DNA from 3 places in the Paenibacillus sp. GCM10027626 genome. Region 3 is predicted to be linked to each of the others. Evidence: riboswitches for the same ligand, from Rfam matches in the RefSeq annotation. Region 3 holds a riboswitch; each other region holds the start of a gene.
What was found. A riboswitch is a leader RNA that binds a small molecule or an ion and turns the genes downstream of it on or off. The one in region 3 is predicted to bind cyclic di-AMP.
Positions count from the first base shown of each region.

Region 1: another riboswitch for cyclic di-AMP. It lies ahead of ACFQ0N_RS14615 (C40 family peptidase); the one in region 3 lies ahead of kdpA (potassium-transporting ATPase subunit KdpA).
Region 2: another riboswitch for cyclic di-AMP. It lies ahead of ACFQ0N_RS08580 (hypothetical protein); the one in region 3 lies ahead of kdpA (potassium-transporting ATPase subunit KdpA).

Region 1 covers NZ_JBHTHC010000006.1:358,012-362,265, forward strand. The annotation lists gene ACFQ0N_RS14610 (DEAD/DEAH box helicase) at 1-2,553, opposite strand, end outside; gene ACFQ0N_RS14615 (C40 family peptidase) at 2,699-3,202, opposite strand; cyclic di-AMP (ydaO/yuaA leader) riboswitch at 3,207-3,364, opposite strand; gene ACFQ0N_RS14620 (hypothetical protein) at 3,530-4,254, opposite strand, start outside.
Region 2 covers NZ_JBHTHC010000003.1:332,099-336,352, forward strand. The annotation lists gene ACFQ0N_RS08565 (S-layer homology domain-containing protein) at 1-393, shown strand, start outside; gene ACFQ0N_RS08570 (PspC domain-containing protein) at 676-900, shown strand; gene ACFQ0N_RS08575 (PspA/IM30 family protein) at 931-1,635, shown strand; gene ACFQ0N_RS08580 (hypothetical protein) at 1,699-2,118, opposite strand; cyclic di-AMP (ydaO/yuaA leader) riboswitch at 2,126-2,322, opposite strand; gene ACFQ0N_RS08585 (SGNH/GDSL hydrolase family protein) at 2,431-3,057, opposite strand; gene ssuE (NADPH-dependent FMN reductase) at 3,562-4,113, opposite strand.
Region 3 covers NZ_JBHTHC010000007.1:59,403-63,656, forward strand. The annotation lists partial or broken gene kdpA (potassium-transporting ATPase subunit KdpA) at 1-1,469, opposite strand, end outside; cyclic di-AMP (ydaO/yuaA leader) riboswitch at 1,705-1,868, opposite strand; gene ACFQ0N_RS15050 (ATP-binding protein) at 2,209-3,780, shown strand; gene ACFQ0N_RS15055 (response regulator) at 3,767-4,254, shown strand, end outside.

The DNA of each region.
Region 1 (4,254 bases), on a different contig from region 3:
CTGCAGGCGCGTAGCGTCGCTGAAGCCGTCCCCTTCATATATTTGCGTGTTGACATAATCGGCCAAAAACTGTAAAGCAAACGGTGAAGGCCCTTTAGTTTCCTTTACGATAATTTCGATCCGACCTTCACTGATCGCCGTCAGCAGCTGCTTTAGCCCTTCGCTGTCCAAATACAGATGCAGGCATTCTTGAACGGCCTCCTGCAAATAAGGGAAATGCTCGGCATATGGAAGTGCCTGTTTCAGCAGCTGTTCGCTGCGCAGCCGTTTTTGCCAGAGCGGCGTGCGCGTGAAGCTGCGCGACAGCAGCAAGGATGTCTCGGCAATTCGCCGGAAAGAAATCGCCAGCATCGGCGACCCGGTCACGGCTTCCTGCAGCAGGGCATCGACTGTTGCGGGAGTAATATGCCAAATGGTTTGCAGCCATGAGGCATCTCCGTCCGGGACGACGATTTCGATTCCGTTGTCTTTGGCGTTGCCGTAAAGCTTGTAGGGCAGCATTTTCTCGAACTGCCGCTCGATGGCAAGCAGCCAGGTGCGGTTGAGCGTTCGCCCGAAAGGATTGTGAATAATGATCCGCTGCTGATTAGTCAAATCCTTGTAGTGCTCAATTACGATCCGCCGCGCGGTCGGCAGTGCAAGCATATTATGCTGCACGCGTATCCATTCAATAAGCTCCTGTGCGGCGGCGGCTTCAAGGCCGTAATCGGCCTCCAGCCATTGCATTGCCGCATGAAGCAGTGCGGGCTTGATTGATGCGGCCGCGGCAGGGGCGGACTGAGGCAGCTCAAGGCGCTGCTCCAGTTGTTCGATGAAGCTGCCGAGCTGCATGCCGGCTTCCACGCTTCGCCCTCCCGGCTCGGCCCGCCAAAATGGTATTTCACTATACCGGTTAGGCGCTTCCTGGACATAGACGCGATCCTGCTCGATCCGGCTCATCATCCAAGAGGAGGTGCCAAGCTGGAATACGTCGCCGGCGCGGCTTTCATGCACATACTCTTCATCCAGCTCGCCAAGGTGAATTCGGCTGTCGGCATGATGGACGGAATACATCGAGGACTGAGGGATTGTGCCAACCCCGGTAATAGCGGAAGCGGCCGTGTTTCCGCGTTTGGTCAGCAGTCCGCTGCTGCGGTCCCAGTCCAGCAATGGCCTGGAGAACGGATAAAATCCGGACAACACCTGCAGTACAGCCTCCAGCTCCATCCGGGTCAACGGGCGATAGCATTCACTGCCGGCAACGAGCAGAAATAATGCGTCCACCGTTATCGGGGCAGCCGCGACGATGGCTGTCACTTGCTGGGTGAGCACATCCAGCGGACGCTGCGGCAAGCGTATTTCGGCAATATCCCGCCGGATGATGCTGCGGCGGAGAACCGCTGCTTCGGCCAGCTGTCCCTTGCTTCTGACGATAATGAAGCCGCGGCTTACGTCGCCAACGGAGTGGCCGGCCCGCCCGATGCGCTGGATACCGGCTGCCGCATCGGGCGGCGGATCGAGCTGCAGCACAAGGTCGACATGCCCGACATCGATGCCAAGCTCAAGCGAAGAAGTAGCGACCAGACAGCGCAGATCGCCATTTTTCAGCAATTGCTCGACCTCAAGCCGCCGTTCGCGGGCGAGGCTGCCGTGGTGAGCACGGGCGAACTGGTAGCCGGTATGGTCGTTCAAGCGCAGGACGAGCCGTTCACATAAGCGGCGGCTGTTTACGAACAACAAGACTGAGCGTGCAGACTGCATGAGGTGCATCAGCATGCTGATTATCGGCGTCCAGGCGTTTTCCCTGTTTTGCAGCTGCTCGTCATATTCCGGCATCATGACTTGAACCTGCATAGCTTTCGTCATATGGCTTTCAATAATGGTTACAGGCCGCGGCTCCGCTAAAGCCGACTCCCATCCCCCCAAGAAGCGGGCGATGCGCTCTAGCGGTTTTTGCGTAGCAGATACTCCGATGCGCTGAACTTTGTGAGGACAAAGCGCAGTCAGCCGCTCCAGTGAAAGGGAAAGATGGGCGCCGCGCTTATCCCCGGCGAGTCCGTGGATTTCATCGACAATAACAGCTGTCGTCGTTTGCAGCGCGCTGCGTCCTTTTTCTGCAGTCAGCAGCAAATAAAGCGATTCGGGAGTCGTAACGAGTACGTCCGGCGGCCGGCGCAAAATTTTGGCGCGTTCGCTGGCTTTCGTATCGCCGGTTCTAACGGCGGAAGAAATGGACGGCCACCGGCCTTCTGCAGTATTGGCGGCATAAGACTCGATTTCTTCTATAAAATGGAGCAGGTGCTGATGAATATCATTATTTAAGGCTTTGAGCGGTGTGACATATAAAATGCGCACCCCAGGCTGCCAGCTGGCTGCGGCAGATTTCCCCTTTACCAGCTTATCCAGGCAAGGGAGCAGGGCGGCTAGTGTTTTTCCCGATCCTGTCGGCGCGGCAATAAGGGTATGATCACCTTTTGCAATGGCTGACCAGGCTTGCAACTGCACGTCGGTCGCCTGGCCGAAAGTAAGCCCGAACCATTCGGCCAGGACGGGATGATAGTTGGACAGGGTCACGGGAAGCGTCTCCTTCATAAACAAGAATATAATCACAGGATCGGATTGCTGCTTCTATTATATACTTGAAAATAACAAGACCACAGCTTGTCCGTCGCGAAAGACAAAGTAGCTGTGGTCTTATTAGGCATCCTTAAAGGATGCTTTAGTCAACGTCCTGATCGTCTACAGGCTCATCAGTAGGCTCGTCGGCGTACTTTTCGAACGTTTCCGTGCTCATTACACGGCGAGCAGTTACATAGCGTTTTTCATAATAGGAATCGCTCAGGCCGCTTATAGTTACACCTTTGCTGGAGGAAGAATGTGCAAACTTGTTATCTCCAACATAGATGCCAACATGCGAAATGCCCTTGCCGCTCGTATTGAAAAATACGAGATCGCCGGGAATGAGGTCGCTTTTGGCTACTTTTTTGCCCAGCTTGGATTGGGATCCGGATGTGCGCGAGATTGAGACGCCGATTTTTTTAAATACGTACATCGTAAATCCGGAGCAATCAAAACCCTTTGTAGTCGTTCCGCCATAATGATACGGCGTGCCGATCACATCGCTAATAATGCTGTCCATCTTTGACTCGGCCGCGAAGGCGCTTGCAACTTGGAATACAAGCATTAAAGAGAGGGCGATCAGCAAAGCAGAAAGCTTTTTCAAAACAAGGTACTCCTTCCAACGCCTACGAGGTTAGCTGTGGGGTTCGGTTGAAGGTCCCCTATGATCTCTCTCCTCCAGTCCTTCATTAAGACAGAGGACGAGATCAATTCACCCAAAGATGGTTCCCCCGTTTCTCTCACGAGAATTCGGCAAATTTTTCATTTCCGGGAGTATAAATTCGCGTATTTTTGCATTTTCCCTGCTAAGTTCACATAATGTTCACAAATTAGAATTCTAAGAGTGCAACTTTTTGCGATTTTAATCGTAAAGGCCGAAATTTTCATAACGAAAACAGGCTCCGCTGCTGCGGAGCCCGTTCTTCACCAATTATGTATCTGTGCGGAGGGTTTCATATTGGGCGGCGATTGTCCATACTTTCATCAGGGTACGTATCAGATAATAGGTTTGATTTACAATGAGTGCGACAAGGCCGGCCAGCATCATGGAAACTGAGGTCACTGTGGCGCTGACAAAAATGCTCATTAGCCACATCATAAAGGAAATTGCAAGGAAGGGGAGTATGCGGCGCAAGGCCGTCCATAAGGTGCGCCAAATCCCGGTTCCCGATACAGCGCCAAGCTGCATGGCCAAAAACAGAAGATGCAGCAATACGGCCCAGGCCAGCCAGCCGGCAATGTAAGGCATCATTTCCTCCAGCAGCCCGGTCAGCGATCCGCTGGAAACCAGCAGTTTCCACGCTAGGGGCAGCAGCCATGCAAGTGGTGTCAGCATGAGGAGCGTTTCGATAAAATAGAGCAGTGTAATTGGCCTCCAGGCGGTGCGGATTCCTTGCAGAAAATGCGTATTGCCATCATCGTTTGTGTGGCATAGGGAATAGAGGAGGCCGGCATTGATGATCGGTGTTATTAATATACGCACTCCCAGCAGGCCGCCAAACAACCATAAATAGGGCGAAATGAGATCTGTCTTCATCAGCCGAAACTGGGCCTCGGCCAGAAACAAGGGTATAGCACTATCGATGCCAAGGGTATCCGGGAATCTGCGGAGCAGCGGCACTACGATCGATTCGACAGTACGATAGATGAAGAAGC
Region 2 (4,254 bases), on a different contig from region 3:
TCCAACCACGATCTGTTTGAGACCACGCTTCGTCTGTTCAAGGATCAAGATGAGCTGGAGCGCGTACAAGCTGCGCAGAAGGGCAATGGAAGCGCCACGGAAGAAGCCTCCATTTGGCTTGACCCGCATTACAACACTTATGGGATAACGATCCGTTTGCGCGAAGGTACGCTTGCCCGCAATCAGGAAGTCATTCAATCCTTTACGAACGATTTGTTCGGCCCGGACGCCCTTGCTTTCCGCAAATGGTTTGAAGCGGTCTGCACAGAAGTTGCTGCAGGCACGCCTGTCAGCTCAAAGAAAACGACGGTTGGCAACGACACCGTCAACATTTTGGTCGATAGCGACAATAAAACGATCATGTTCTCGATCGCCAAAAAGAAAAACGATTAAGCAAGAAGAAACGGCTGAGCCGTCCTTAGTGCGAGGCAAGTTTCTTCCCTTAGCAATATAAGAAAGCCATCTCGGCAGCCAAACGCTGCTTTCGAGATGGCTTTTTCATTTTTTTACGGCGGAGGTCGTACTGCATCCCCGCCTCAAGGCTAGCGCCGAAAACCGTCGCAAGGCCGTTTTGCCAGATCGCTTGCTCCGCTACAATAAAGACATAAGCAGCACAGCATAACTTCATAAACAATTTATTATAATAGATAGATATTTTTAAAAGGAGCGATCGACATGAACAAACTTTACCGTTCACGTACAGACCACAAATTATCAGGGCTTTGCGGCGGTCTCGCAAAATATTTCGGAATTGACGCTACATTAATCCGGCTCGCCCTGGTTATCGCCGCATTTTTCAGCGTAGGCAGCGTCGTCATCATCTACTTCCTGGCTGCCCTAATTGTGCCAAAAGAGCCTACCTTCTATGATATGCACCACGAAGGCCCTTACCATTACTAATTCAACAAACTTTACTTAGGAGATGATATCATGAGCGTTTTTGCACGAATGGTTAATTTGACGAAGGCTGCTGCCCACGAGTTATTGGAGAAGCTAGAAGATCCTGTAATGATGATGAATCAGTATGTTCGCAATATGCAGGATGAAATTGAGCAATTGCAAAATGAAAAGGTGAAGCAGGAAGCAACTGCACGCGGTCTGAAGACACAACTGGAAGAAAGCACGCGGCTTGCCAATATGTATGAGGAAAAAGCGCTCGAGGCATTGGCTAACAATCGTGAAGCCGAAGCCCGCGAAGCACTGAGCACAAAGCTTCACTACGCTGAAAAGTCGGTCAGCTACCAGGAATGGCATTCCGCCGCGGTGAGCCGTTCGGCAGAGCTTGCTCATCGCCTTGAAGAAGCGAAGGTAGAGCTGGAAGCATTGCAGAAGAAACGCACTGAATTAACCGCCCGCGTCAAGCAGGCGGCGGTACAATCGCGGCAGACAATGCCAAGCTTCAGCATGGGCGCCAATCTCGACGGCGGATCAGCAGCCCGCGGCTTCCAGCGCATTGAAGAAAAAATTATGCAGTGGGAAGCGCATCTCGAGCTGGCCGGCCAAGCTCCGTTCACGCCGCCATACGGCAGCGGCTACGGCGCACAAGCTGGAACTGCGGCAACAGCCGATCCGGCAAAATCGGCGCTGATTGATGAGCAGCTCGAACAGCTGCGCAAGAAGCTGCCTGCCGAATAAGTCCATAATGAAAAATCCGTCTCCCGAGTAGCGGCTGCTACTGTGAGACGGATTTTTTTGCTGCTAATGTGCCTCTCTCGCTTTCACATCGGCTAGCAGACAGGACAGATCCCGGCCATGGGAACGAATAACGTCATTGGCGCCTAGCCCTTTATAGACATGGCGCGGCTGAATGCTGTCCGTCACGATATAAATCGGCTTGTTCGTCCATCCCCGGCAAATTTGCAAATAACGGCAGCATAGCGTCAAGCTTTTTTCAAACAGGTACACACTATCGATCCGCATATCCGGCACCAGCCAGGTCTTCTCTTCATTCGTATTCACCATTACAATGCTCGCTACGCCAATTTCTTCCATTCGTTCATACTCTGAACGATTGTTCACAATGACAGAAAACGAAACACCTTGTCTTTTTAGCTGCTTAATAAACTTTTCCCCTGATGTATTCGGTGCCGATATCAGCAACGATTCATCATTTTCCATTCTTCACTCAACCTCTCCCAGTACGCTTACGAGGTTAGCTGACGGATTCGGACGCGAGAGTCGCCCTACCTGATCCTGAGCTGTTGCACTAGCGCATCCATCTCTGGCCAGGATTCACCCCCATGTGAAGCAGCCTGCATTACTAACTGCTTCTCACTTATCGGTTCCCCCGTTTCCCTTGCGGAAACTCAGCGTTGTCATTCTAATTCATTATCCGTATCGTACCGCCTAAAAGAGCAATTGTAAAGAGGCTTTTCTCACAATAAAAAAGGCTGCACAGGACATCATGCCCTGCGCAGCCACACTGTTCAATTATTTCGCTTGCACTGCCTTCAGCCAGGCATCCGCAATAAGCATATGGCCGGCCGGAGAAGGATGAACGCCATCTCCCGCCCAATATTCGGAAGCGGCACGAGTCGAAGCTTGCGCAAACAGGCCGTCCAGAGGAATGAGCATCGCGCCATACTCGCGCGCCAGCTCACGCACGACATTGATTTTCGGATCGAGGTCCTCGCGCCACTGCTTGCGATCTGCCGGATGCGGCAGGACGAACGGTTCTATCATAATGATGCGCGCATCCAGCTTTTCCTTCGTGCGCTCAATAATATCGCGGTAGCCCGCTTCATATTGCTCTACGCTCATCGGATTGTTGCTGTCATAGCGGCGCCATGTGTCGTTAATGCCGATATAAATCGATACCCATGTCGGCTTAAGATCGATGCAGTCCTCCTGCCAGCGCTGCTGCAGATCGGTTACCCGATTGCCGCTAATGCCGCGGTTATAAAACTTCACTTGCTTGTCCGGGTACATATATGAAAACCAAGAGGCGGCAAAAAAAGCGTAGCCGCTTCCCAGATTATCGCCATTTTCACGATTTCTCCCACAGTCTGTAATGCTGTCTCCTTGGAACAAAACGATATCATTGGTTTGTAAAAGCATCCTTTTTTTGCCCCTTCCCTCAACTCAGCAATTATTTTCCAGTTAAGAAGAAACGGCTGAGCCATCCTTGGCGCGAGGCAAGCTTCTTCCCCTGAAATTTTATAGAATTTATTTGGTGAAACTTGTAAACTCTATAAAGTCAAGTTTACCACGATACCAGGCAAAGGGAAACGCATTTTTTTACCACAGAAGAATTTATAAAATTTTGGCTGGTGTCGCCTAATCTAACGGATGCCACAGCCGCTATTTGCGAAAATTCGACCGATTTGAAATTGTAACGGAACTGTGAGCCCCTATTTGATGATGATGAGCCCGATTTCATAAGAAAACGTCGAATTAAGATCGCTCACTTCCGTCAGATTTCAAAAAGGAAGGTAATTGGCGAAATAAGGTCCGTGGCTTCCGTTAGATGAAATCGCTTTGCAGGCACCCTCCTTCAGAGCTTTTGCCCCCTGAACTCCGGTGTTAGAAGAAAAAAACTTGGCGATAGTACCAAGGACGCCTTCAGGCGTTTTTTTGCTGAATGAATAACGATGCAGTCTGCAAAAACGTCTCAATCACCCCCGCCAGCCGATCGGTCAGCTCTTCGCTCAAAATGAACCCGCCATTATCTGTGCGGGCTATTTGCGAATCTACAGCGAATACCCCTGTTGAAATATGTTTTGCGTAGAGCGCGGACAGCACCGGCTTCATCGCATAATCAATCGCCAGCAAATGCGCAATTGTGCCGCCGATGAAGAGCGGCAGCACCGCTTTGCCTTCCAGGCCCTTTTGCGGCAGCAAATCCAAAAACGCCTTCAGCACGCCTGTATATGAAGCTTTATAAACCGGACTGGCAATAACGACAGCGTCAGCCTCGGCAATGATCCGGTTTGCTTCTATAATAGCAGGGCTGTCCCAACGGGCAAACATGACATCCTCCGCAGGCAGATCCGTCACTCGCAGCTCGGTCACGTCCCAGCCGGCCCCGGCGATCGCTTTGCTTGCAAATTCAACAATACCATTCAAGCGCGAGCCTTCGGTCGGGCTTCCCGTTACAATAACGATATTCGGCATCTCTCTTTCACTCCGTCTCTATTTTAATAATGATGGCATAAAAACAGGAAAAGCCACCCGCCTCACTCCAAAAATAGAAGAAGGGGGAAGCTTTAGTTGAGTACAGTATAGCTTTCGAATCCCGACCTGTCAAATCGGCAA
Region 3 (4,254 bases):
CAGCATGATCAATCCCGTTGAAATGTTCCAGAACGTCGTGTTGTCACCCAGACCTTCGAGCCGGAGCCGTTATTTGCAGCTGAAGACGTATATTCATACAACACCTGCGATATGCCATGGAATCCGGGATTGCTGATGGCCCCTTTCCCCAAGTCCGTCAAAAAGGCAATGGCCGTCGGCACTAGAATAATAAACGGATGAGCCAGTATCGCGATGGCAATCAGTTTCATTTCGCGGGCTTCAATTTTGCGGCCCATAAATTCCGGCGTACGGCCAACCATCAACCCGCAGAGGAAGACGCCCAATATCGCATACATGAGCATGTTCACCAGCCCCACGCCTTCGCCGCCGAACACGCAGTTTAGCATCATTTGCACCAGCGGGACAAGACCGCCCAGCGGTGTCAACGTATCGTGCATGTTATTGACGGACCCGGTTGTCGCCGCGGTCGTAACCGTCGTAAACAAGGCAGACTGCGCAACCCCGAACCGGACTTCCTTGCCTTCCATATTCCCTTGTGAAGCATCGACTCCAAGCGCATTGAGAGCCGGATTCCCCCGCATTTCCGCTGTGTACGCAAGCGAGAGGAAAGCGACAAACATCACGAGCATCGCGCTGAAAATAATCCAGCCCTGTTTTTGATTTCGCGCGAATCTGCCCAACGTATAGGTAAGCGCGGCCGGAATACACCACATCGACAGCATCTCGATCACGTTCGTGAGCGGGCTCGGATTTTCGAACGGGTGCGCCGAATTAACGCCCATATATCCTCCCCCGTTCGTTCCCAAGTGCTTGATCGATACGAGGGAAGCTACCGGACCGATCGCAATTTGCTGCGTCTCGCCTTCAATCGTTGTCGCCTGAACGGTCGGATTGAGCGTTTGCGGCACTTTCAGCGCGACCAGCGCCAGCGTCACGATGACAGCCAGCGGGATGAGCAGGCGCGTGTGCGCTTTGACAAAATCGGTGAAGAAGTTGCCGAGCGTTTTTCCTTTGCTCGTCAGACCCCGAATGAATGCGATCGCTACGACGATGCCGGTTGCCCCCGATGCAAACATCATCATCATAATGACGGCCATTTGCGAAAAATAGGACAGACCCGTTTCACCGCTGTAGTGCTGCAGGTTCGTATTTGTCATAAAGCTGATGACGGTATTAAAAGAAAGCGCAGGCTCCATGTTATCTATGCCATTCGGGTTGAGCGGCAGCCCTTTCTGCATGCGTAATATCAAATAACTGACCACTACCAAGACAACATTGGTCAAGATCAAACTGAGCGTGTACCGTTTCCAGCTCATTTCCGCACGATTTTTCAAACCGGCTATCCTGTAGATCATTTTCTCGACCGGTCCGAATATATTGTCCGTCCGGTTGGGCTGATCGGAAAAGACATGAAAGATGTACGTCCCCAAAGGTTTGACCAGAAAGATTAAAAACAGAATGACCGCTATCAGCTGCAAAATGGCCATATCGTGCCCTCCTCAAACATTTTCATAAAAAGCGATTAAAACTTTTCCGGGTTCGCCAAGGCAAAAATAAGATACAGAAAGATAAAAACGGTAAAAATGGCAACTACAATCATGAACGTTCTCCCTCCAATCCCGATTTCTTGATTTTGGCAACAAAAAAGAAGCTTTCAGAAGAGGAACTCTTCGTCAGCTTCATAAGCACAGGAAAAACACTGTGTCTAATGACGACAATTGTTGCCTCTCTTAAAGACGCTTACGAGGTTAGCTGCCGGATTCGGGCGTAAGAGTCACCCTACGCCGGATTTACCGGCGATTCACCCCATGAAGCCGGTATGCCCGGCTTCTTAATTGGTTCCCCCGCTCCTTCGTTTCAAACGAAGAATTCAGCGATGTAAATCATTTTCAGATCATGGATCGTATGTTACTCCTAGACCAAAAACCTGTAAAGCGAAGAACAATTGTATAACCGTTAAAATATAGCGTTTATGGTTGGCAAAAGATAAGCTTTGCAGAAGATCTTCATTTTTCTCGGTTTTTCTCACTCTTATAAGGCTTTTCAATCATTTTTATGGAATTTTTACACCTTACGCCTGTTTCTTTTACTCCTTTTTTACGGTAACCTAGAGAGTGAGCTTCCAAGCTGAAAAGGCAGACGCGGTCCTTGGCGCGAGGCAGCCATGTATATGGTGAAACTTATACTTTCTTATATTTTGAAAAAAAGAGCAGGATGTGGTTCGTTATGCCTGGACTGAATACGGTATGGACGCCGCTGCGATCCTACATAAGCACGACTGTGCTGATCGTTCTTCTGACAATGGTATTAAAACCATTTGGTCTTGCGTTTGATTTAGTTAATATTGCCATTATCTATCTACTCCCGGTTCTTTTCAGTGCCGTCTTTGGGGGACTGGGCCCTGCTTTTTACGCGGCAATCCTGGGTGTCTTGGCCTTCAACTTCTTCTTCGTACCTCCTGTCCTGAGCTTTAGCGTGTCGGACTTGCGCTATCTGGTTTCATTTGGCGTTTATTTGGCGGTTGCAGCATTAACAGGCAGCTTGGCGGCCAGGCTGAAGCAGCAGGTCCTCTATTCGAAGCAAAAGGAGGCTCACACCGCTGCCCTGTACGCGCTTAGCAAACAGATGAGCGCGAACGCGGACATCCATTCCATGCTGGACAATTTTTCTAGGCAGGTTTCGCAGACCTTTGACATGGAAATTGCGATCTATTTGGCGGATGACAGGAACAAGTTGGCGCTTGCCCATGGTTCCGCCAATCTTCCCGATTACAGGCAAGAGAATGCGGAAGTCTCTGTTGCGGCGCGGTTGTTTGAACACGGTGGCGAGGCGGCGGGAATGAGGATTTCGCGCTTGCACGAAGTCACGGGTTATTTCATTCCGCTTCAGACCGAGGACCGCAAATATGGCGTCATGGCACTTTATCCGAAACAAGAGCGGACCGAGATCACAACAGAGCAAAAGCGGCTACTTGAGGCTCTCGGGAGCTTAGCGGCCAGTGCAATCGCTCGTTTCAAGCTAGCGGAGGAAGCCAAAATCGCGCAAATCACGGCAGAATCGGAACGGCTTCGTACCGCTATTCTGAACTCTGTCTCCCATGAGCTGCGCACCCCTTTGGCAGCCATCATCGGCTCGGCAACCGGTCTTATCGAAGGGGAGCATCTTTTCTCTTCGGAAGATCGAATGGAGCTTCTTTGCACGATTCGGGACGGCGCACTTCGGATGAATCGGCTGGTGGTGAATTTGCTCAGTATGGTACAGCTTGAGAGCGGGATGCTGCGTTTGAAGAAAAATTGGTGCGATGTGGAAGATTTGATCGGCGTCACGTTATCGCAAGTCAAAGACTTTCAGCAGCATCGCAAGCTTCGCGCCGAGCTGCCGGATGACGGCCCCATCATCGTACTGGGCGATGAAGTGCTGCTGGAGCAAATGCTGGTCAATATAGTCAGCAATGCGATCAAATATAGTCCGGATTACAGTGAGATCGTCCTGTCCGTACGGATAGGGGAAGACATGATTGTCATTTCTGTCTCCGATGCAGGGATCGGACTGAACGAGTATGAATACGACCGGATCTTCGAAAAATTTTACCGTTCAGATAAAGCGAGGCAAATTACTGGTACTGGATTGGGGCTCGCTATATGCAAAGGAATCGTGGAGCTTCATGAGGGCACGATCGCGGCGAACCCGAATCAACCACAGGGTACCGTCGTGACGATAACGCTTCCCTTGAACAAGCAAGACACCCTCCCTGCCGCAGCTCAAGAAAGGGGAACGAAAAATCATGACTACGAATGAACATGGGGCGCGCATCCTCATTGTCGATGACGAAGCCCAAATTCGCAAACTGCTGAAAGTAACCCTGCAAGCCCATCAATTTGCCGTCTACGAAGCCTCAACAGGAGAGGAGGGTCTCCGACAGGCTTCCTTGGTGTTGCCGGACTTGATCGTTCTGGACCTCGGATTGCCGGACATAACCGGGATGGATGTGCTTGGCCGCATCCGGGAATGGTCCAATTCGCCGGTCATTGTACTAACGGCAAAAGATAGGGAGGAAGACAAGATCGTGGCGCTGGACAGCGGCGCCGATGATTATGTAACCAAGCCGTTCGGAATGGGAGAACTGGTTGCCCGAATACGTGTCGCGCTAAGGCACGTGGCCAAATCGGCGAACGAGCCCCTCCTCCAGATCGGCGAGCTGACCATCGATTTGGCACAGCGAATCGTGGAATTGAAGGGAGAGCGCATAAAGCTGACCCCGACCGAATACGA